DNA from 3 places in the Mediterraneibacter sp. NSJ-151 genome. Region 3 is predicted to be linked to each of the others. Evidence: riboswitches for the same ligand, from Rfam matches in the RefSeq annotation. Region 3 holds a riboswitch; each other region holds the start of a gene.

Region 1 (8,279 bases), on a different contig from region 3:
ACAATACAGTGTTCAGGTGCAACCCCTAATTTTCTTGCGGCCAATTCAAAGACATCCGAATATTCTTTTCCCCGCTGAACCTCATCTGTTGAACATAGAGCGTCAAATAATTCTAAAATAGAATTGTTCTTTAAGCATGGAATATAGAGCTTTTCCGGCAACCCCGTAGCAACTGCAAGTTTTATTCCATGTTCTTTTAAGCGCAGAAGATAATCAAGGGCATGGGGCAGCAGACCGACATGGTTACTGTATTCCTCGACCGCCATATTATTCCATTCCTCAATAATTCCCTCTACCGTTTCCTGCAATCCAAAAAGATCAATGGTATATTGTGCGGCTTCCTCAAAACTCCTTGCACATATTTCAGTTACATAATTTTCCGGGACAGGAAGATTTCTCTTTTTCAAAAACTGAATATCTATATGCTCCCATACATCCATTGAATCCAGAATTGTTCCATCTAAATCAAAGATTGCCGCATTAAAATCCATGTTTCTTTTCCTTTCCGCAAAATAAATCTTTCAGTTCCGCAGCAGCAGCTTTTATATCGGACTGCGCTATGATGGCAGATACAACAGCCAGCCCGTCAATTCCCATGGGCTTGAAACGCCCTGTATTTCCTTTATTGATACCGCCAATAACAACGATCGGCAAAGAAACGGCTGTGCGGATTTTCTGTAATTCCTCCATTGATACAGAATCAGCGTCGGTTTTAGTTCCAGTAGGGAACATTGCGCCAACTCCCAAATAATCTGCACCATCCTGTTGTGCCTGTATTGCTTCTGCAATGGAAGATGCAGATACTCCCAACAGCATATTTTCCCCAATTACTTTGCGGACGGCAGCCGCAGGTAAATCATGCTGTCCAATATGTACCCCCGTAGCCTGCACAGCCATTGCAATATCTATCCGGTCGTTTATGATAAGGGGAATATGGTATTTATCCGTAACCTGTTTCACGGCAACAGCCTGATTGTAAAATTCTAATGAGGACAATTCTTTTTCTCGGAGTTGTATCATTGTGCAGCCTCCTAAAATTGCCTGTTCTACCGCTTCTGTCAGGCTATCGCAGCTCATTAGTTGACGATCAGTAACAAGATAAAGTGTATAATCAAAGTTCATTTTGCACCTGCCTATTCTTTAGATAAACCATGCTGATACAATTCGTAGAAATGGTGCGTTGGGCCACAGCCTTTTCCAATCGCAAGAGAGTGTTCGATTGCCATTGTGACATAAGCCTTTGCAGATTCGACTGCAAGCGGAACACTTTTTCCCTTTGCAAGCTGGGAAGCGATTGCAGAAGAAAAGGTACAGCCTGTCCCATGAGTATTTTTCGTATCAATGCGGGATGTTTCAAAATGGTAGAAATTTTCTCCATTAAATAGGACATCAACAGCATTTCCTATATGATGTCCACCCTTGACAACAATCGCCTTACAACCCATGGCATATATTTTTCTTGCGGCAGCCTCCATATCTGAAACTGTGGAAATCTGCATATCTGCTATTTTCTCTGCCTCTGGAATATTCGGAGTAAGTACATCGGCCAGTGGAATTACTGTGTCTATCAAGGTGGAAACCGCCGTAGGATTCATCAATGGGCAGCCATTTTTGGCATACATAACCGGGTCGATTACGACATTTTGGGGCTTATATTGTAATAGTTTCTTTGCCACCGCTTTCATACATTCTGGTGTAGAAAGCATACCGATTTTTACTGCGTCCACTTCAATATCTTCAAATACGGCGTCAATCTGTTTTTCAATCATATCCGGGGTAATATCTTGGATGTCGATAACACGGCTGGTGTTCTCTGCAACAACAGAAACAATAACACTCATTCCAAATACACCGTGAGCAGAAAAAGTTTTCAAATCAGCCTGAATACCTGCACCTCCGCTGCAATCTGATCCGGCAATGGACAATACTTTTTTCATTTTGCATTTTCCTCCATTCTCTCGTTCCGATAGGCCATCTTCCAAAAAGCAAGCTCTAACAAACTTGCTTTTTCAAAAATATCAGCCAGATACTTTTTATTTGCTACTGATAACCCGGCACATTTATGCTCTGCAAAAGCAGACCATTCTTTGCAGCTTTCTGCATATTGTTCATCCGCATAATCTTTGATAAAGTCCCAATATCTTGACTGTCTGCTTGTAGGAACAGCCGCCAATTTGCGGAATATATAGCTGTAACTTAGCATACAGGGAAGAACCGCCATTAAAATTTCTTCATTCTTTCCATGTGACGCAATCTCAAACATGAAATCAATGTAATTTTGATTTTCAGGCAGAGGAGCGATCAGTTCAATATCATTATCCGTCATGCAAAATTGCTTTAGATAATCCAGACGCACTTCTGATTCCGTATCATTTACAAAATTCAGCATGGAATAGTAAAGCTGAATTTCTCTTAATGTATCAGCATGAAAAATTGCCTTGCCGTATATACGGGCATAGTTTTTCAGATAGATACTATCCTGAATCATATATCTCTTGAACTTTTCAAGAGGTAGCTTTCCAGTTTGCACTTCCTGCACAAATGGGGTAGCTGCACATTCTTCCCAAATGGGGATGTTGCGGGTTAAAATGTCTTTCATAAATGCCATGTTTGTTCCTCCTAAAATAAAAAAATAGAGCCTCTAAAACAATTAGAAGCTCTTTCAGACGCAATACGAGCGTAAGAAATTGCTTCCCTACGCCGGTATTAGCCGACAGGTCCAGAGGTCAGGTCTTACCTTTTTCAACTTGTTCAGTTCCCTCGCAAACACATATCATATCTTATTCAATTAAAAAGGACATTCCCAAAACAGAGAATGTCCAAAAAATACGAATCTGTATTCTTTAGCTCCCTGCGTTGGTATTAGCCAACAGGTTCAAAGGGTCAGGTTTTAACCTTCTCAACTACAAGGTAGTCCCCCTGCTTGAGTATTATTATAGTTAAGAAGTCCCGGAAAGTCAAGGTCTATAGAATTCAAGTTAGCAAACCTTATTGACGGGATTTTTCTGTGCTGCGCTGCGGTTGTGGTGGGGAAGAAATCTCTAATAGGTATTCCACATTGGCCCGAACATTATGAAGTTCTTTCATATCATTTTTGGCCTGCTTATAGGCAGAATAGGCTTTCCGTTTTTGTTCCAGAAGATCGGTGTATTCCTCCCGGAGAGATTTGACAGAGGGGAGCTTTTTGATTCCCAGCTCGTCAAAATGATTCTTTGCCGCCTGGTGCAGCAGAATTTCAGCTTCATGTTCTGTTCGGAATTTTTTGCTGTACCCGGCTTTGCGATATTCTACATAGACAGCCCGCGTTTTCGCATAGTTTACGATCTGTTTTTGCAGCTCGGCATTGGCGTTCATTTTTGACTCCAGATCTTTGATCTGAACGGATAAGGTATTGAAATTAGTGGTAGTGGCGTTGGCTTTTTCCAGAAGATCCTCATAACCCATATCGCCATGTTCTTTTAAGTAGAGCACTGCCTGAGAAAGCTGCTTTAGGTTGAACACTTTTGCCCAGCGCTCATAACCAGGGCCCTTGCCGGAACGGATTGCAACTTCAATATCAACCAGCAATCCAACTTTGGAAACCGTTTTTTTAGAAAAGGCATGGCGGGGTTTTACTGTCCGTGTACCGGCAATCCGTTCTTTGATGGCTTGTTCTGTATAATCGCCTTTGAGCGTATCGCATCGGGTATAATTTTCTTGTCCCGGAACTCGGAACCGAAGATGTTTTCTTTCACGGTTGACTTCCAGCCCAGCAGTTTCCAGCTTCTGTAGAAGTTCCTCAAAATCTTTTGGCTTTTCCTCTAATGCAGCATCAATAGCAATGCGTATCTGCTCCTGAAAGGAAGGCTGCTTTTTATTCCCCAGCCATGTGCCATAATGCTCCCGGCTGGGTTTCGGATTTTCTACAATCGAAAGTCCATGTTCCAAACACAGCTTGTCATTCATTCGCCGGATTGCCCAGGTAGAACCCCAGAAGTTGCGAAATTTTTTCTGACAGTCCAGTGTAGTAGAGTTGATAATGATGTGATTATGGACATGGTGCTTATCCACATGGGTGCAGACAACAAAGGCATGGTTTCCTTTTGTGAGCTTCAGTGCCAGCTCCCTGCCGATCTGATTAGCTTCTTCTGGCGTAACTTCGCCGGGCTTAAATGCCTGACGGAGATGGTAGGCGATCACATCATCTGCACCCTGATTTCTGCCGGTCAGATTTGCATACTGTCGTTTGGACAGAAGAAACTCTGCATCAGCAAGCCGGGTATCACACTCATAGCCATAAATGAATTTTCCAAAATCGGTTTTCTGCGGATTTTCTACATAATCAATAATATCTGAGATCGCAGTAGAGATATTCCGACCTTTTCCTACATGCAGAGGCATCAGTCTTGTGGTCGCTATTTTCGTCACCTCCTTAACTTAATTCCAATCAGAGAAGTTATAATTGCAGAAAAAGAGCGGGGCTGCCTATGCGCCCCGCCAAATCTGCTTAACCAAATATAAAATCCTTTAAGGCACTGTTTGCCCCGCCAATGATCCCTACCAGCCATGCAGCCGCCAGAGGCAGACCGTATGGACTGATAAGAAAGGCGATCATAAGCCATGCAAGACCCGGCAAAAATCCTGCGACAAAGAACAGCACCAATGCCGCCAGAAAGATGATCCCAGAAAGAATCCCAAGTACCGCACCGGAAAGAACCACTAAAAATTTACATACCAGATAAAGAATCCCCGTAACCAGCATAAAGGGAAGTGCCAGTAATTTACCTATCAAACGCATACGCTTTGCCTCCTTTCAGAAGGGCATCTGCCCTTATAAAAATTTTACCGTGACGGCAAAAAGAAAGCAACGGCTTTCCGGCTGTTTATGAAATGTTTGCAAATCCCCGGATCAGTTTGTCCATGCCATCCCAAAGGCTATCCAGACGGGTGCGGATGTCATCTATATCTGCGGCATAAATATTGCCGGTCTCATTGGCCCGTCTGGTATATTGGTTTAAGTTATTGGAACAAATGCGGAGAAGCCGGATCATTTCCTGAATATCTCCCATATCAAGGTGGATGATGTAACCGTCTACGGCCATCTTTCGCAGATATGCCGACAGGTTGGTAATGCCAAGTTCCGCCATGCGTTCTTTTACCAGTTCGGCCTCCGCTTCGGACATGACAAATTCGACGCGGACGGATTTTTTGTTATGCCCGCCATTCATCGTTCCAACCCTCTTTTATGAGATGAGACCTCCTGCGTCGAAACCGCCGTCTTTGCTCTTTTGAGTTTTTCCCGCAGGGTGGTCTTTTCCAGCTTATCAAGATATTCCTCCAGATTTCCGGCTGTCGCATGATAGCTGCGTTTGAGGCGTTCCCGTTTTAGAATTATCATCAGCTCCGGCTCATTTTCTGGCAGATAAGTCATTGTTTTAGGGGCTCCATGCTCTGGCATAAGCCGGTTCATAAATTGTCTCCGTTCCTGATAGGGAATCGTGATAACATTTCCATCCTCAAAAGCAACGGCTACATTTCCGATTGGACAGGTCAATTTTTTCATCCGTTCCACATGTTCTCTATAATTTAGCGGATAGAGATCGCCAAATATTTTTCCGTCCCTGACTTCTTTCAAAGAGATGGCATAAGCCAAAACGGGATCATTTGTCTGCTCCTGGTAAAACCGCCACACTTTGTTTTCATGGCTGCCCTCCAGATAAACTTCCCGTTCGCGCAGGGTATAGGTTCCGCAAGGGCGTGACATCCAAAGAAGCTGTTTATCCTCTGAACGCTCTGACACAGCCAGTTTTGAGATCAGTTCCTTATCCAGGTCAAAGTCCTCTTTATAATGTTGGGTATGAAGATCTACGATACGGGAAAGAGCACCCAAAAGATCTACATCCTCAAATCTTACCCCGGCCATCAGCGTTCCCTTTCCGGCACCGGAGGGATCATCTGCCTTGCTTCATGCTCCGGTTTATCTGCTTTCAAACGGTCCATCAAAGACGGCTTTGCTTCCGGCACCAGCTCCCGGATTTCTTCATCCGTCTGTCCGTCTGTCAGATCCGGGCGCACAGGAGGTTCGTTGTTCAGCCTGCCATCCAGCATATTGTAGTTGCCGGTTTGTCCTTCCTCATAAAGTTCCGCATTGCGCAGATAACTCTCCGGCGCCTGAAACGGCTGTCCGGCAAACAGAATTTCTCTTTGGGTGGTAAACTGTGCAAGGACCCCATTTTGCAGTCTTGCAAATTCTTCATACTGGCGCAGGGTAAGCCCTCGTTCCAGCATTTCCGTCTGGGTATGCGCCCAGCCTTCTCCATAAAGAAAATAATACATGTCGGGCTGATCACAGACAAAGCACAGGGAACCATCCTGATTGTCATAGTAAGATGGCTGCATATCCTGACAATGGCAGCGTTCCTCACGCCCCAAATACACACGGTTGTCCGCACCCAGCATAGCGACCATGCCTGCGTAATTACTATGAACCGCAGAGCGGATTTCTACCAGCGGATCTGTTTGAGAAGGAATCTGTCTGCCCGGAATCTCATTTTGTTTTTCCGATGCATCATTTCTTGGTGTCACTTCTTCATGGCTGCGTGCATCCAGCTCCGGTTGAGATGTTCCTTTCCGAACAGCACCGGGTTCCGGTTCTTTTTCTTTCACATAGTATCGGACATTTGCTGTCGTATGCTCGTTGGCTTCCTTTGCATAGTTTTCAGCATCGGCTTTGCTATCAAATTCCAACGGTTTTCCATTTTCCTTGCACCAGCTTTGTGCCGGTCCGAAAATAGAAGTGCTGCTTCGTACCGCCCATACACCATAGGTCCGTTTCTTTTCCATTCCGCATCCCTCCTTATCGTTCCTGCTGTTTGGAAGTTTGCTGCTTTTTTACCGGGTCTGCCGGTTTTGTTGCTTTTAGCTGCTGACGGAGAGAATTCTTATGCTCCGGTTCGGAATCTGTGATGTTGACATATTCGCCAATGATACAGAGCGCTTCTCCATAACTGCCGGAAGCAAATACCCGATCAGACATTTCTTTTGCCTGTTCTTTCAGACCATGCTCCCGCAAAGTACGGGAAGCAATACCCAGCAGATTAAAAATGTTCCCATCTGCTCCGATCAGCGGACAATCCGGTTTATCTGCCAACGCTTCCGGTGTTTCTATAAATCCGCCTAAATAATTCGGCACAAAGTCCGACAGCCATGTGCCGCCATAGACTTCATGGGTCTGTAAACGCCACAGGGCAAGTTTTCCTATATCCAGTTTCACATCATCAAACGGGTAAAGCAAACAGGTCAGTTCTCCGTGCTGAAAAGCAAACACATTCTCAAACTGACTGCCATCTTTCAATATGCCTGCCTGTGTCAGCATTTCATTGATTCCGTCTACCCATTCTGTCAGATCCCCGCCACAGCCCTGTAAAATCAGTCCTTCCTTATCCGGCGTACGGCGAAGATCCTCCGCAGTAATCGTGTTGATATTCAAAAAATCGCCTCCTATCGTTTTTGTTAAAATATATGTTTTGTCCGCAACTTAACCTCATTTCAAAGCACTGGAGTATTCTTATACAGCGCCCTTGAAAACAGGTGCAAAAAGCCCTTGAAAATCAAGGACTTTTGGGGCTAAGTTGCGTACATATCATAGTTGGTTTTGCCGCTTCCGGCGTTTGCGTTCCCGCTCGGATTTCCGTCTTGCATAGATCCGGCAGGCATCAGAACAATATGCCTGGCTGGTTATAGGAAGATACACTTTTCCACACACAGGGCATATTTTCTGTCTCATGGAGGTGTCCTCGCCGGTAATGGCTGATTCCAGTGCTGCATCCACCGGCAGCACCGCTTTTTCAAAGTACCTGCAATAAGCACCGGTCCACCATTTATTCAGCATATAGCAAGGACTGTCCAAAGGAAGGCAGATCTTATCCTGAGAGTCATAGTTGGCGCAAAGCTCCGTAACCAGCTTTCGGATCGCAGCCCGCTCCGAGCGGTTCAATTCTCTCTCTGCCATAACGCCTACCTTTCCGGGGCACTTCTTTGCCGGCCGCTGGAAATTCCGGTTATATCAGTAACATTCCTGGACTGTGAAAGGGCATCGGCAATAGAGTTCCGCTTTTTCTGTTTTGGTTCATGGTAAATAAAAAGTTCGTTTTTCCCCGGCACATACAACAAACCATTTTCTTCGCACCGGAAAATGTCACATTCTTTGTCGGTTGCGACGGTATAAAAGTCTTTGTAATCATAAGGTGCTTTTTGCCGATCCTGATAGGTACACAACCCTAAGTTGAAGTCACTTTCCA
Region 2 (8,279 bases), on a different contig from region 3:
CAGCGATAATACAGATGCGATTGACAGACTACAAATCCAGTATGGAACATCCTTCGGTTATCCGGTGTCAGTAGTTGGCTCTCATGTATCAGCTGTTCCGAATCATCAGACAGGAAGAAAAACTCCGCTTCATACAAGAGGCGTTGTGGCAATGTCCGGAACCTTTGGATATGAGCTGAATCTTATGAACCTTTCGGAAGAAGAGAAACAGGAGATCAGAGAACAGATTGCAGAATATAAAAGCTATGCGCCAATCATTCAGAACGGATTATATTATCGTTTATCTAATCCGACAGAGGAAGAAATCTGTGCATGGGAGTTTGTTTACACTGATGAAAAAGAGCAGAGCAAAGTACTTTTAAATATAGTAATGCAGGCAATACACGGAAATATGACAGTAAATTATGTTAAGCTTCAAGGACTTGAAGAAGCAGCCGTGTATCGGGAAGAGAAAAGTGGAAAAAGGTATACCGGCTCAGCACTTATGTATGGAGGTATGCCATTGCCTGTGGAATTGGGAGAATATCAGGCATATCAGTATTGTTTTGTGAGGGAATAAATATATCAAATTGTTGATAATGAAATAGAAAGTGATGAGAAATGTGAATAATATAGAAAAAATATTTACGCAACGTATGGAAAAGCATCAGGATGAACTGCGCTGGCTTTACATGGAGTTGTATGGAAATGATGCAATGTATGCAGAACTTTGTAAGCAGATGTATGATTATTATTCAAAGCGTGGCACAGAATTAAAAAAGAGAGATGCTAAGAAAGAGAAGAATCCTGACTGGTTTAAAGAAAAAGAAATGCTTGGCATGATGTTATACATTGACAACTTTGCCGGCAATCTGAAAGGTGTAGAGAAAAAGTTACCATATTTAAAAGAGTGTAATGTAAATTGTATTCATCTTATGCCATTTTTGGATACTCCGAAAGGAAAATCAGATGGCGGATATGCAGTGGCAGATTTCAGGAAGGTGAGGCCGGACCTGGGAACGATGAAAGATCTGGCAAGATTGACAGAAAAATGTCATGAAAATGATATGAATGTGTGCATGGATTTTGTGATGAATCATACTTCAGAGGAACACGAGTGGGCAAAACGTGCAAGAGCCGGTGAAGGGGAATATATGAGCCGGTATTTCTTCTATGATAACGGAGAGATTCCGGCAAGATATGAAGAAACGGTTCCACAGGTGTTCCCGACAACAGCACCTGGAAACTTTACATGGCTTCCGGAAATCGGTCATTATGTGCTTACGACATTTTATCCGTATCAGTGGGATTTAAATTACCGCAATCCAAGAGTATTTAACGAGATGATGTATAATTTCCTTTTCCTTGCAAACCAGGGAATGGATATCATCCGAATTGATGCAGTTCCCTATATTTGGAAAGAACTTGGAACGAGCTGCCGAAATCTGAAAGAAGTACATACAATTGTAAGAATGATGCGCATGATTGCGGAAATCGTCTGCCCGAGTGTGATACTGCTCGGTGAAGTTGTTATGGAGCCGGAAAAAGTGGTACCGTATTTTGGTACAGTCGAAAAACCGGAATGTCATATGCTATATAATGTTACAACAATGGCAACAACGTGGAACAGTATTGCAACAAGAGATATCCGGCTTTTGAAGAAGCAGATGGATATTGTAAGTCGTTTGCCGAAGCAATATACATTTTTAAATTATCTTCGTTGCCATGATGATATTGGCTGGGGACTTGATTTTGATACCATGAAGCAATGGGGAATGGAAGAGCCTTCTCATAAACGTTATCTGAATGATTATTTCACAGGAAAGATAGAAGGAAGTGTCAGCCGCGGAGAATTATATAATGACGATCCTGTAACACAAGATGCAAGATTTTGCGGAACGACAGCGTCTATGTGTGGAATTGAAGCAGCGGGATTTGAAGGCAACAAAGAGAAAATGCAGATAGCGATACAGGAAGATTTGATGTTGCATGCTTATATGTTGACACAGTCGGGAATTCCGATGCTTTATAGTGGAGATGAGTTGGGGCAGGTAAATGATTATAGTTATAAAGAAAATCCTGAAAAAGTATCTGATTCACGTTATCTCCACAGAGGAGCATTCCAGTGGACACTTGCAGATAAGAGGAAAGATCTTTCTACCGTACAGGGACAATTATTCCAGATGTTGAACCTCCTGGAACAGATTAGAAGACAAGAAAAAATCTTTTCTCAGGAAGCGGAAGTGTATACTTATGATGTTCACAATGACAGCATTTTAGGAATACTTAGAGAATATAAGGGCGAGCGTTTCATAGCACTGTTTAATTTCAGTGAGAGAGAGCAGACAGCGTGGATGCAGGAAGAAGGCATTTTCAGAAATCTGGTGAATGGTGAGATTATAGAAGTGAAAGATCCGGTTTTAAAGGGGTATGATTTTGTCTGGATGAAATATAAAATGTGAAATGCCGGCCAAATGGAGAGAAAACGGTTGACATCTCCCAGACAAGCTTTTATACTAAGCATGTGAAGAAAACACGGGGAGCTTGTGTACCAGGCTGAGAGGAAGTTGAGAACTTCGACCCATAACCTGATTTGGATAATGCCAACGTAGGAATGTATAAAGCAGTACTTTAGAGAGATACATTTGTTGGTATCTCTCTTTCTTTATAATCAGGCAAAATTGATAATTGAAGATTGAATAAGTTGAGATTGAACAAGAGTTCATGAAGGGGTGCACCACCACGGGTACATTTCTTTCATGAACTCTTTTTTCATTTCATAAGGAAAGGAGCAGTTATGATTACAGTAAATGGAAAACAGATTCAACTGGCATCTGAAATGAGTGTTGCAGATTATCTGGAACAGAATAATTATCAGATAAAAAGGATTGCGGTGGAATTGAATGAAGAGATTCTGCCAAAATATAGTTACTCGGATACAATGCTCAAAGACGGCGATCGTCTGGAGGTTGTGACATTTGTAGGAGGGGGCTGATATCAAATGGCATCTGAAAAAATATTAAGTAAAGAAGAAATTGAAGCGGCACTGAATGAACGACATTCATCGGAAAAGCAGAAATTATTGTCGCAAGGACAGGTGACAATAGCGGGACTGGGCGGATTGGGCTCGAATGTGGCTTATTCGCTTGCAAGAATCGGTGTAGGGCGTTTACATTTGATAGATTTTGATGTCGTGGATATTACAAATTTGAACAGGCAGCAATATTTTATGGAGCATATAGGAATGCCAAAAACAGATGCATTGAAATCGTTGCTTTTGAAAATCAATCCTTATCTGGATATTCGCACGGATTGTGTGAAGGTGACGGAAGCGAATCTGAAAGAGCTGTTTGAGGATGCACAGATTGTCTGCGAGGCATTTGATAATCCAGAGGCAAAGGCGATGCTTGTAAATGGGATTCTGGAATATTTTCCGGAAAAGAAGCTTGTGTCAGCAACAGGAATGGCCGGTTATGAGAGTAGCAATACGATTTGTACGAAGAGAATGATGAAAAATTTTTACTTGTGTGGAGATCGTGTGACAGAGCCGACTTATGGAAACGGATTGATGGCTCCAAGGGTGGCAATCTGTGCGGGGCATGAGGCAAATATGATCACACGCCTACTTCTTGGAGAAGAGGATGTCTAAAAGGGCATCTTGGGATTAAAAAACAAGGTGATTATTCTAAAAAATCACAATATAACATAGAAAGAAGGATTTAAATCATGAATCAGAAGGATACATTTACACTTGGCGGAAAAGAATTTAATTCGCGTTTTATTTTAGGATCAGGAAAGTTTTCATTGGATCTTGTGAAAGCATGTGTAGAAAAAGCGGGGGCAGAGATTATCACGCTTGCCCTCCGTCGTGCTAATGAAGGTGGGCTTGCAAATATTCTGGATTATATTCCGGAAAATGTAACACTTCTTCCGAATACTTCCGGAGCAAGAAATGCAGAAGAGGCAGTTCGTATTGCAAGACTTTCCAGAGAAGTTGGATGTGGTAATTTTGTGAAAATTGAGGTTGTAAGAGATTCCAAATATCTTCTTCCGGATAATTACGAGACAATCAAAGCAACAGAAATCCTGGCTAAGGAGGGCTTTGTAGTTATGCCGTATATGTATCCTGATTTGAATGCAGCAAGAGATCTTGTCAATGCGGGAGCTGCTTGTATTATGCCTTTGGGAGCACCAATCGGCTCCAATAAAGGTCTTTGTACAAAAGATTTTATACAGATTTTAATTGATGAGATTGACCTGCCAATTATTGTTGATGCAGGAATCGGACGTCCATCTCAGGCTTGCGAGGCAATGGAAATGGGAGCAGCTGCAGTTATGGCGAATACAGCAATTGCGACAGCAGGAAATGTTGCAGAGATGGCAGAGGCATTTAAGAAAGCAATTGAGGCCGGAAGAAGCGCGTACCTTGCCGGACTTGGAAGAACACTGGAACGAGGTGCAAGTGCATCTTCACCACTGACAGGATTTTTGGAAGACTAGGAGGATGTGAAGATGGAAAATACACATATTAATGAAAGTATTTTAAGCGAAGAGATTCTGGAAGATCAGAAGAAAAACAGAATTGATCATATGACATATCTTCAGGGAATGGAAGACATTGGTTCGGAAATTATGGATCAGGTAATAAGTGCAATGGAGGAATATGATTACAGTAAATATACAGCGGCAGATGTAAAAAATGCGATTGCACATTCAAAGCGTACCCCGGAAGATTTCAAGGCACTTTTATCTCCGGCAGCGTTACCATTTCTGGAAGAAATCGCGCAGGCCGCACAACTGGAAACAAGAAAACATTTTGGAAATAGTGTTTATATGTTTACTCCGATTTATATTGCAAATTATTGTGAGAATTATTGTATTTATTGTGGATTCAACTGTCACAACAAAATTAACCGTGCACAATTAAATGCACAGGAGATTGAAAAAGAAATGGCGGCGATCGCAGAAACCGGATTGCAGGAGATTCTGATCCTTACGGGAGAAAGCCGTAGCAAATCTACAGTAGAATATATAGGTGAAGCCTGTAAGATTGCAAGAAAATATTTTAAAGTAATCGGTCTGGAAATCTATCCGGTTAATTCGGATGAGTATGCATATTTGCATGAATGTGGTGCGGATTATGTTACAGTATTCCAGGAAACCTACAATTCGGATAAATATGAGACGCTGCATCTGGCAGGACATAAAAGAATCTTCCCATATCGTGTCAATGCACAGGAGAGAGCTTTAAAAGGAGGTATGCGAGGCGTTGGTTTCGGAGCACTTCTTGGATTGGATGATTTCAGAAAAGATGCATTTGCAACAGGATATCATGCATACCTTTTACAACGAAAATATCCCCATGCAGAGATTGCATTTTCATGTCCGAGACTTCGTCCGATTATTAATAATGACAGAATCAATCCGATGGATGTTCATGAGCCACAGCTTTTACAGGTAGTCTGTGCATATCGTCTGTTTATGCCATTTGCAAGCATTACAGTTTCAACGAGAGAGTGTGCACGTGTCAGAGATAATCTGGTAAGTATTTCTGCAACAAAAATTTCTGCGGGGGTAAGTACAGGAATTGGAAGTCATGTGGACGATATTGAAGATAAGGGTGATGACCAGTTTGAAATTTCGGATGAACGTTCTGTAGATGAGGTATATCAGGCGTTATTAGAGCGTCATTTACAGCCGGTTATGAGTGATTATATTTACGTGTAAATCAGACTTCATTTGAGTCGGGTAAAGATTTTATACATAAAAACAAAGGAGACGAAAAATGAATTGCGATTTGGCAAGGCAGGATTTCAAAATCATAGCAGTTAGTAATCGTAAATTGTGTGAAAGACCATTTACAGAGCAGATAGAACGTGTATGTCAGATAAAGCCGGAAGCAATTATCCTGCGTGAAAAAGATTTGTCAGAAGAGGAATATAGAATTTTGGCTGAAAGGATAATGGAAATCTGCAAACAGTATCAGGTTACATGTATTTTACATACTTTCTGGAAAACAGCAGCGTATCTTGGATGTACTTCGATACATCTTCCTATGGCAGAATTAAGAAAACTTCCGGAAGAAGAGAAAAAACATTTTAATGAAATAGGTACTTCTGTTCATTCTGTGGAAGAGGCAGAAGAAGCAGTCAATCTTGGAGCAACGTATTTGACAGCGGGGCATATTTATGTGACAAACTGTAAGAAAGGTGTTCCGCCAAGAGGGCTTGGATTTCTAAAAGAGGTTTGCAGCAGGGTGAAGCTTCCTGTATATGCAATCGGAGGAATCCGGTTTGATCAAGAACAGTGGGAAGAACTAAAACAGGCAGGCGCAGAAGGCGGATGCATCATGTCTGGGATGATGAACCTTTAGGGACGGGGTTTCCCGGCTTTTTTAAAGCCGGAAAACCCCGTTTTTACATATAAAGTAAAAGAAAAATCAGAAGTCATAGAATATTTGTTTGAAAAGACTGGACTTACAAAGAAATAAAATGTACACTGAAAAGAAGTTCAAAAAGATGAAGCTATTAATTAGGAGGAAATATAATGAAGAAATGGCTGGCAATCGGAGCCCTTATACTGGTTACAGTCATATGGGGCGGAGGCTTTGTGGCAAGTGATATAGCATTGGAAAGTATGAAGCCTTTTCAAATTATGATGGTAAGATTTTTGCTCGCATCTGTACTTATGGGAGTGATTAGCAGAGGGCAGCAAAAAAGTGAAGAAAAATTAAAAGACCGTGCAGGAGCTATAAAAGCAGGAGTCTTGATGGGAGTAACTCTTTTTATGGGATTTGCTTTCCAGATTATTGGATTGCAGTATACGACACCTTCAAAAAATGCATTTCTTACAGCACTTAATGTAGTTATTGTGCCGTTTATAGCATTTGTTATTTTAAAGAAAAAAATCGGTGCGAAGGGAATTGTTGGAGCAGTTATGTCTGTTCTCGGAGTTGCATTACTTTCTTTGAATGGAAATTTTACAGTAAGTCTGGGAGATGGTTTAACATTATTTTGTGCCGTTGGATTTGCATTTCAAATATTTTTTACTTCGGAATTTGTAAAAAAATATCCGGCATCTGTACTTAATACGGTTCAGATGTTTACCGCATTTGTATTATCAGCAATTAGTCTTATGATTTCTGGGGAAAATGATTTTTATGTCACAACACAGGGCTGGTTAAGTGTGTTATATTTGGGAGTAGTAAGCACGACAATCTGTTATTTGCTTCAGACTGCATGTCAGAAATATATAGATGAGACGAAGGCTGCAATTATCCTTTCCATGGAATCTGTGTTTGGAACAATCTTTTCAATACTGATTCTTCATGAGGTGGTTACCGTTCGTATGGTAATCGGATGTGCGGTTATATTGGCGGCAGTCATTATTTCTAATATGTCTGAGACATCAGAGAAAATAGAAGATAAAGAAATTTGCAAAATATAAAAAATAGGGGAAAATAATATGTTATTGCAATTAAAAGAAAAATATATTGGTGATGCAGCATTTTATAAGAGATATCTTTGTCTTGCATTACCGATGATCTTGCAAAATGCCATTACGAATCTGGTCAGTTTTCTTGACAATATTATGGTCGGTCAATTAGGAACAGAGCCGATGTCAGGAGTAGCCATTGTCAACCAGCTGATATTCGTGTATAATCTGGCGATTTTTGGGGCAGTGTCAGCAGCAAGTATTTTTGGAGCACAATATTTTGGTAAAGGAAACCATAAGGGGCATATGCACTCTTTTCGGTTCAAATTATATGCAACATTAACTGTGACGGCATTAACGATTCTTTTGTTTATTACGAAAGGTTCCGCACTGATATCCTTATATCTGACGGATACGACGGGAAGCGGAGCAACAGAAGTTGCATTACAGTATGGATTGGAATATCTTGCGATTATGATGGTTGGACTGATTCCGTTTGCAATAAATCAGTCTTACGCAACGAATATAAAAGAGACAGGACAGACATTGATACCTATGATAGCCAGTTTTGTAGCTGTTGGAACGAATGCAATCTTGGATTATGTATTGATTTTTGGACTTGGACCGATTCCAAAACTCGGAGTTGCCGGTGCGGCACTTGCAACAGTGATTGCACGTTACATAGAAGCGTTGATCGTAATTGTGTGGGCTCATGCACATAAGGAGAAAAATAGGTATCTTGCAGGGGCTTATAGAGGTTTAGGAATACCAAAATCAGAGTTTAAAGCAATCATTATAAAAGGTTTCCCGCTTATGCTAAATGAAATTTTATGGGCAGCAGGCATGACAACAGTAACGCAATGCTA
Region 3 (8,279 bases):
TTTTCTTTGATAAATGGTAATCCGACTGCACTTTGTCTTGTATGGTGCGTAATTGTATATGCAACCAAACCAATTTTACATTCCTTTGCAATTTGTTCCATAATCTGTGTTTTACCAATCCCAGGAGGTCCCATCAGAAGTACCGGTCTTTGACGGATAGCCGGAATCCGATATGCTCCAAACTCATCCTTCGTCAAATACGCCTCTATAGAATCTTTGATTTCCTGTTTCGCACGCTTTATATCCATTTTATGTTCCCTTCTATACTTCCTCTTACTTTATTTCTATCAAATCAGCCAATGTAACTGCCGATACGATAGAAATTTATCCTAATTCATCCTCACTTAATATTAGTTTGATTGCCCACACAGGAACATCTACATCTGTATAATCTTCCTGCATAAAAACAAATGCTGTTTTAAATGGCGGCATTCTATTTGGATAAATGCCGTACCCATCTGTAAAATATATCAATCCACGCAAGTCATGAAACTCCTTTTCCCTGACCAGCTGCTCCACATATTCAAATGCCGGACGAAAGTCTGTCCCTCCCTGACCATACAATTCCATATGTTCCATGTATTCTTTTAATTTCTCTTCGCTTGTAATCTTACAGTCAGAATGCACCTGCTCATCACACTGAATAATATGCACATTTATTTTCTTAAAAAAACTTTCATTTTCCTTCAGAACACTATAAGTCTCCTCCAGAAATTTTTGTACCAGTTCACCGGAGCACGACATGGAAGTATCTATAACAATCGCAAACTCTTCTATTTTCTTTACTTCTTTTGTTTCCTGCGGTTCTATCAAAGGCATGTTTCCATATAATGATAATCCATAACTATAAAAATTATAATCAAAAGAATCCGGGTCGATTCCCATTTCTTCCCTAAACACAGAAAACTTTCTAAGAAATGATTTGTAGTCATGCCGTTCTCTATTCTCTATTTTTATCTGTCCAATGAAATCACCATTTTCTTGTGATGCTTCTTTAGAAAATGTCTCCAAATCTGTTTCCATTTGTTCATTGATGTCCTGCCACTTCTGATTCAATATTGGATCTGGCTGTCGGTTTGGTTTCTGACTCTCCCAATATCGATGATCGTCCACATAAAATTCCTGTTCTAATTTCTCCCATTCCTTTTCTCCGAGATTCCAGCTTTGCAGAATCTTGAAAATACGTTCCGCATTCAGCACTTTTCCATTTGCTTCCTGCTCCAACCGCCTATATGTTTCACGCCGCAGCAAACTCTTAGACGCCCTCACCGATCTGTGATAATTGGCATCCACCAGATGTTCTACCGCAATATCACAGCTTAGCTCCCACACATTTCCATTTACAGGTTTTACGATATGACGAAAAATGCAATGATATACCATATGCAAATATCCCCGATTAACCTGAATTCGATTTCTTCGGTACATTCCACCCAATAATTGCGGATGATAAAAGATACTTCTTCCGTCCGTTCCAAATGGTGCAACCTCCGTATTCATCTGATAATCAAAACTGCTTAAAGCCACATCCAAAAAACGCATACCGAAATATAATTCTGCACGGGATGCATTCAAAATTTGTGTCCCGATTCGCTCTAATTGTTCAGCAAGTTCACCGGTCGCATCCAGTGTTCCTAATCCTTGATTGTCCATCTGCATCCCCTCCTCTTTTATAATTCAAACGTTTTCTTCTTCCGCTCCGGATACAAGCTCTGTTTTTCGTTCATAAGAAAGCTTAATGTTTCTCCCCTCTTTTTTTCAGAGGCTTCCATAATAGCTATGTCCAACATCTCCCGGCTCCAAAGATTTTGTTTACTCAAAAATTGCAATCGTTCAATCGCATCTTGCTCCACTAAAATCTCTGACCACTTTGCAAAATGTTCCAACATATAATCTTTATACTCATCTTTGTTTTTATCTGTCAAATCATACGGATATTCTAACCTGTTAAACACCATATCGACCAATACTTCTTGTTTATCCTGTGCTTTTGCCAAAACAAACAACTCATCATATTTTCGATAATCCATTTCCTTATTATAGAAACACTGTCGATAATTATTGCCCGTTCCATGATGTTGTGTAAACAAAATTCTTGCCGGTGTATTTTCCACCGCTTCCTCATAATGTTCCGGGAATACTAATCTTGCCTCTTTCCCTGCTTCTTCATATATAAAAGTAACATCTATCCGCTGCCACAAATCTCCAAGAATCTCTTTTACACAAGATTTCTCCCCCCGCTTCATATGCACTTTCAATCCACTCAATTTGCCACATCCGGTAAATGCTCCACTGCCTATACTCATTAATGTATTGGAAAATTCCAGATATCGCAATTCCTTACAGCCATAAAAGATATAATTACCGATTTCTTCAACAGTCTCTGGAAAGATAACTTTCTCCACATCTACTCCCGCAAGCAATTTATTATTTTCTTCCAGCAGAAGACCGTCTTCACTTTCATATGTAAGCACATCCGCATCTTCCTGTGATTTTCTCGCCGAAAATGTGTATGCAGCTACTTTTTTTACCGGATATCCGTCAATTTGTGCCGGAAGCGTTACGCAGGAATCCACTCCATAGCAACGGACAATTTCTATATAATCTTTTTGAATTCGATACTCTATTTTCATACTTTTACACCCTCGAAATTTTTCACTTTTCTTATTATAGCATAAAATTTTTTTCTTTTTCTGCACTTTTATCTGTACGATTTTATTTTGCGTTGACAAATAAATATCCTCGCGTTACAATTCGGTTGGTATATGGAAAAAAATTACTGTTCACATGGCATTTTATAAACAGTAATTAAAAGAATTTTCTTTTGAATTCTTATAGGTAACATAAGCAAATTTCAGGAGGATTCATATGAATATAAGTAAGCTAAAACACTTTACTTTACTGACTGTCAGCACACTCATTATGGCAGTTGGAACTTATTTTTTCAAATTTACAAACAATTTTACTTTTGGTGGTATCACCGGTCTTGCCGTACTGGTTGCCAAAACCGGGAAAATATCCGCCAGTGATTTTTCATTTATCATGAATATGCTGTTGCTGTTACTTGGATTTTTTGTACTGGGTAAAAAATTTGCAGCAAAAACTGCCTACTGCAGTATTCTGCTTTCTGTTGCACTTTCTGTCTTAGAACGTGTCTGTCCAATGACCCATCCTCTGACAGACCAGACGATGTTAGAACTTTGCTTTGCAATCGCACTCCCTGCACTTGGCTCTGCCATTCTTTTTAATATCGGCTCATCAAGTGGCGGGACGGATATCATTGCTATGATTATTAAAAAATACAGCAGTTTCGATATCGGAAAAGCATTGCTCGTATCCGACATTCTGATCACAATTGCCGGATGCTTTGTATTTGACATCAAAACCGGACTGTACTCCTTCCTCGGACTTGCCGTTCGTTCTTTCATGATCGACAACTTTATTGAAAGCTTTAATCTTTCGAAATATTTTAATGTTGTATGCGATGATCCACAACCTATTTGTGATTTCATTGTAAATGAGCTAAACCGCAGCGCAACTGTTGTAGATGCCCAGGGTGCATTTACCGGAAATGAAAAATATATTATCTTCACTGCACTCAACCGCCCTCAGGCAATTAAACTTCGTAACTATATCAAGGAGAATCAGTCAACAGCATTTATCTTGATATCGAATACAAGTGAGATTATCGGTAAGGGATTTCATAGTGTGTAAAGTAAAAAGAGAACCAGCCCGACTCAACTTAAATTTTGAGTCGGACTGGTTCTCTTTTAAGATAGGCGTTCTCTCTGCCTGCTCAAAAGGCAGCATACCTTCCTCCGTATAGAACTTCAAAGTACTGTAGCGTACTGCCGTAAGCCGCACAAGTTCTCCGATTGTCACATATTCCGCCTGTTCTATTACTTCCATACTTCTCTGTCTTGACATCTGCTCACCTTTTCCACTATTCACATACTTGTTATGTCAATACCCTTTTCTTACTACCAGTATGCCGGTACCAGATTAACTCCCTGAATCGGTACTTTATACGCCGTTTTTGTCATCGGGAATATACGATAATATATATTTCCTATTTTCAGCAATGTCTCACTGCCTATTCTTATTTCTTCTACTGTAAATCCTTTTTTACTCAGATATTCTACTGCCGCAGCCCTTCTGTCTGCTACATTTGTCCCCCAAATAACCATATCTATAAATACAGATTTCCTTCTGTCAAGATAAGGGAACGCAAGATTTACACCTTCTAAATATGGATTCTTGAACAACTTACTCTTTGTCTTTATAAAACGATTCATAACTCCTTCGAAAATACTGTGGAACTCTGCTTCCCATAGTGTACGATACTGCTCATCCTGCGTGGCAGCCTCTGTCATACGCTCTTCTACACGACTCTGCTCTGATACAGAAAACAAATCATGAATACAACCACTCTCACGAAGAAGCCATAATAAGACTGCATATTCCAAACTAATTGGACCATCCTCTAAAATCTCTGCACGAAGGCCTTCTTTTATTCTAACATAACTTATCTCATCACTAAGATATGCCTTCAGTTCAACACCTGATGTATCATAATCCATATCACATCCCAGAAGATCCGGAACTTCCTTTAAAAGTTCTTCTGCTTTCAGAGCATTTACCACTTCTTGCTCAATCTGAGATGTTTCTTTTTTCTTCAAAGTCTTTGCTATCTGCACTGCTTTCTGTAATGCTGCAGAAAATTCTGAAAATGAATTTATATCTCTCCCCAACTCTGTTTCCAACACCTGTGCCGCAGCAACCGCACGCAGCACCGCATTTTTTGCCACGCTTGGATGAAGGCTCTCCTGTCCGTTTAACGCAAGTAACGCATATTGCTGAGATAATATAAGCTCTTTCATAACATTCTTCCTCTCTTTCAATTTATCTGCGAAATCTATATTCCACTTACTACTTAGAATATATAATATAATATATTAATTTTCAAATTGTTACTGTTCACTCAAAGTTTCCATTTTTTAAGATTCCCCTTGCAATTTCATACATATAGATGCATAATATCACTAGACAACAATTTTATATTGTCACTGGGGAGCTGGCGAAAGCCGGCTGAGAGGAAACGTAATTCCGTTTCGACCCACTTAAACCTGATTTGGATAATGCCAACGGAGGGAATGTATACCATGTAATTGATTGAGATGCCCTCGCATCTCATTTCTTTTATTTCGGACAGCTGGTAGGATCTTCACTTCAGGTGAGGATCCTTTTTTCATCTCAATTTTTTCAAAATGACAAACGCATTTCCGAAGAAAAAGAAAAGGAGACTCAGATTATGAATGAAACAAATAAAACAAAAAAATTAGCACTTGCCGGAGTTCTTACTGCTCTTGCAGTTGTAGGAAGTTTTTTGAGCGTTCCCGTTGCCGGAAGTAAATGTGCTCCGGTTCAGCATATGGTCAATATTCTTGCAGCTGTTACACTTGGCCCTGGTTGGGGAGTTGGCATTGCTTTCTGTGCAAGCCTGCTTCGTAATATACTTGGTCTTGGAAGCCTTATGGCATTCCCTGGAAGTATGGTCGGTGCATTGTGCTGTGGACTGGTTTACAAAAAATGTAAAGTCTTAAGCCTGACTTGTCTTGCTGAAGCTATCGGTACTGGTATTCTTGGTGGTATCGCAGCTTATCCGGTTGCCCGTTTCCTTATGGGTGCTGCACCTGCAGGACTGTTCGTTTATGTAATACCATTCCTTATTTCTACTGTGGCTGGAAGTATTCTTGCATTTATCCTGATTTCAATCCTTCAGAAAAGTGGAGTGATGTCACAGCTCACTACAGCATAATTTTTTTGTTTGACCCAAAAGCGATACATTGGGGACACCACCTTGTACCGCTATAAAAAAGCAAATCGCTTTATGATTTTGTATATCATCAGATTGCTCTGATGTAGGCGTTAGCAAAAATATTTCATATCCATAGAGAAATATTTTTTCTTATTTCTTCTATGCTCATTCACTGGACGTGTTGGTTTTTCGATGAACGGTCTGTATCACTACAGACTTTCATCTTTCATGTACGCTGTCCGTATTTTGCTGACGTCATAAATATAATTTATTTTTTTATTAAAATGATTGGAGGCAAAATAACATGAGAAACTACACAACCCAGATGGATGCAGCCCGCAAAGGAATTGTCACTCCTGAAATCAAACTTGTTGCTGAAAAAGAACATATGGATGTTGATAAACTTATGACACTTGTTGCTGAGGGTAAGGTTGCCATTTGTGCAAATAAAAACCATACTTGCTTAAGTGCTGAGGGTGTCGGAAGTATGCTCCGCACAAAAATCAATGTCAATCTTGGTGTATCACGTGACTGTAAAGATTATGATGTAGAAATGCAAAAAGTAATGAGCGCGGTAAATTTAGGTGCCGAAGCAATCATGGATCTTTCAAGCCATGGAAATACTCAGCCTTTCCGCCGCAAACTGACAAGCGAATGTCCTGTTATGATTGGAACTGTTCCTGTTTATGACAGTGTTATCCACTATCAGCGTGACCTTGCAACACTTACAGCTCATGATTTTATCGATGTTATCCGTATGCATGCAGAAGATGGTGTTGATTTCGTCACACTTCACTGTGGAATTACAAGAAAAACAATCGAGCAGATTAAAAAACATAAAAGAAAAATGAATATCGTAAGCCGTGGCGGAAGCCTTGTATTTGCATGGATGAGTATGACAGGTAAGGAGAACCCATTCTATGAATACTATGATGAAATTCTTGATATCTGCGAAGAATATGATGTAACAATTTCTCTTGGCGACGCCTGCCGTCCTGGATGTCTTGCAGATGCAACAGATGTATGCCAGATTGAAGAACTTGTTCGTTTGGGAGAACTTACAAAACGTGCCTGGGATCACAATGTACAGGTTATGGTAGAAGGTCCTGGACATGTGCCGCTTGATCAGGTTGCAGCCAATATGAAAGTACAGCAGAGCATCTGTATGGGAGCTCCTTTCTATGTACTTGGACCTCTTGTAACAGACATTGCTCCTGGTTATGACCATATCACAGCTGCCATCGGTGGTGCCGTAGCTGCTATGAGTGGTGCTGCATTCCTCTGCTATGTAACTCCTGCTGAGCACCTTGCTCTTCCAAATGTAGAAGATACAAAACAGGGAATCATTGCTTCTAAGATTGCAGCTCATGCAGCCGATATTGCAAAAGGAATTCCAGGTGCACGTGATATTGATGACAAGATGGCCGATGCCCGTCGCGTTCTCGACTGGGATGCTCAGTACGCATGTGCTTTAGATCCTGAAACTGCCAAAGCGATCCGCGACAGCAGAAAACCGGAAGATGATCACAGTGACACTTGCAGCATGTGTGGAAAATTCTGCGCTGTCAGAAGTATGAACAAAGCACTTGCCGGAGAATATATTGATATACTGTAAAACCAAACATGTCGTAAATAAGTAGCCTGTTGGCTACTTATTTACGACATAGTTTTTATTTCTGGAAATTTACTTTACCACATTGTACGCAAAACATCACCCTTTAAATATAGATTTCCCCTTGCTTCTTCTTTTACAGACTTTAGCTTCTGTTGATTTACCATATAAGATATATTTTGCCGAGAACACTCTAATAAATTACAGCTTTCTGTTGTATCAAGAATATTTTTTTGTACAAACTTCAAACACTGGAGCAAAAATGAATTTACTACAAAAATATATCTTCGTGCCACTTGACATTTTTAAGCAGATTCAGCACAATGAAAACAGAACAATAAAGATAGAAACAAGGCTGGAAGCATGGCTTGCGTTTCTGTGCATGGATGAACCGGAAGCAATCATTGAGATTATTGAACGATATCCGGATTTCAGGGAAATGTACACACAAGTCTATGAGATTTGCCGGAATGTCGAAGAGGTGATGAATATGTTTTCGAAAGAGTTGATAGAATTAGACCGGAATACAACGAAGTTGATGATTGACGAAATGCAGAAAGATATAGAACAGAAAGAAAAAGAACTTAAGAAAAAGGATGAAGAAATCCAAAAATTAAAAGAAGAATTACAGAAACAAAAGTAATATACTACTGTATAAAAGGGCGCTGTCACATAGCACCCTAAAAACAGCCCATTTTGTACATAACAAAACAAAATGAGCTGTTTTTCTATATTATCAATTTATGATATTTTAAAAGATTCTTATTGTGGCTGTTTGCCGATATAAGCAAGGATTCCGCCATCTACATACAAGATATGTCCGTTTACGAAGTCAGATGCATCAGATGC

Evidence for each region. A riboswitch is a leader RNA that binds a small molecule or an ion and turns the genes downstream of it on or off. The one in region 3 is predicted to bind thiamine pyrophosphate.
Region 1: it holds a riboswitch for thiamine pyrophosphate, as region 3 does, so the genes downstream of both, LQE94_RS07260 (TenA family protein) here and thiW (energy coupling factor transporter S component ThiW) in region 3, are expected to answer to the same signal.
Region 2: it holds a riboswitch for thiamine pyrophosphate, as region 3 does, so the genes downstream of both, thiS (sulfur carrier protein ThiS) here and thiW (energy coupling factor transporter S component ThiW) in region 3, are expected to answer to the same signal.

The regions. Positions count from the first base shown of each region.
Region 1 is NZ_JAKVPP010000005.1:226,973-235,251, forward strand. It holds gene LQE94_RS07245 (HAD family hydrolase) at 1-491, opposite strand, end outside; gene thiE (thiamine phosphate synthase) at 481-1,122, opposite strand; gene thiD (bifunctional hydroxymethylpyrimidine kinase/phosphomethylpyrimidine kinase) at 1,134-1,937, opposite strand; gene LQE94_RS07260 (TenA family protein) at 1,934-2,608, opposite strand; TPP riboswitch at 2,832-2,931, opposite strand; gene LQE94_RS07265 (relaxase/mobilization nuclease domain-containing protein) at 2,989-4,398, opposite strand; gene LQE94_RS07270 (CD1845 family protein) at 4,487-4,777, opposite strand; gene LQE94_RS07275 (plasmid mobilization protein) at 4,863-5,207, opposite strand; gene LQE94_RS07280 (hypothetical protein) at 5,204-5,902, opposite strand; gene LQE94_RS07285 (DUF4316 domain-containing protein) at 5,902-6,822, opposite strand; gene LQE94_RS07290 (hypothetical protein) at 6,836-7,468, opposite strand; gene LQE94_RS07295 (cysteine-rich VLP protein) at 7,622-7,990, opposite strand; gene LQE94_RS07300 (hypothetical protein) at 7,996-8,279, opposite strand, start outside.
Region 2 is NZ_JAKVPP010000012.1:15,772-24,050, reverse strand. It holds gene LQE94_RS11900 (alpha-galactosidase) at 1-559, shown strand, start outside; gene LQE94_RS11895 (amylosucrase) at 594-2,441, shown strand; TPP riboswitch at 2,506-2,611, shown strand; gene thiS (sulfur carrier protein ThiS) at 2,777-2,974, shown strand; gene thiF (sulfur carrier protein ThiS adenylyltransferase ThiF) at 2,981-3,628, shown strand; gene LQE94_RS11880 (thiazole synthase) at 3,706-4,479, shown strand; gene thiH (2-iminoacetate synthase ThiH) at 4,492-5,706, shown strand; gene LQE94_RS11870 (thiamine phosphate synthase) at 5,765-6,352, shown strand; gene LQE94_RS11865 (DMT family transporter) at 6,526-7,425, shown strand; gene LQE94_RS11860 (MATE family efflux transporter) at 7,444-8,279, shown strand, end outside.
Region 3 is NZ_JAKVPP010000014.1:89,347-97,625, forward strand. It holds gene LQE94_RS13275 (ATP-binding protein) at 1-248, opposite strand, end outside; gene LQE94_RS13280 (vWA domain-containing protein) at 325-1,653, opposite strand; gene LQE94_RS13285 (leucine-rich repeat domain-containing protein) at 1,671-2,633, opposite strand; gene LQE94_RS13290 (YitT family protein) at 2,869-3,714, shown strand; gene LQE94_RS16550 (MerR family transcriptional regulator) at 3,649-3,927, opposite strand; gene LQE94_RS13300 (hypothetical protein) at 3,981-4,880, opposite strand; TPP riboswitch at 5,058-5,170, shown strand; gene thiW (energy coupling factor transporter S component ThiW) at 5,312-5,818, shown strand; gene thiC (phosphomethylpyrimidine synthase ThiC) at 6,123-7,433, shown strand; gene LQE94_RS13315 (hypothetical protein) at 7,693-8,073, shown strand; gene LQE94_RS13320 (gluconate 5-dehydrogenase) at 8,193-8,279, opposite strand, start outside.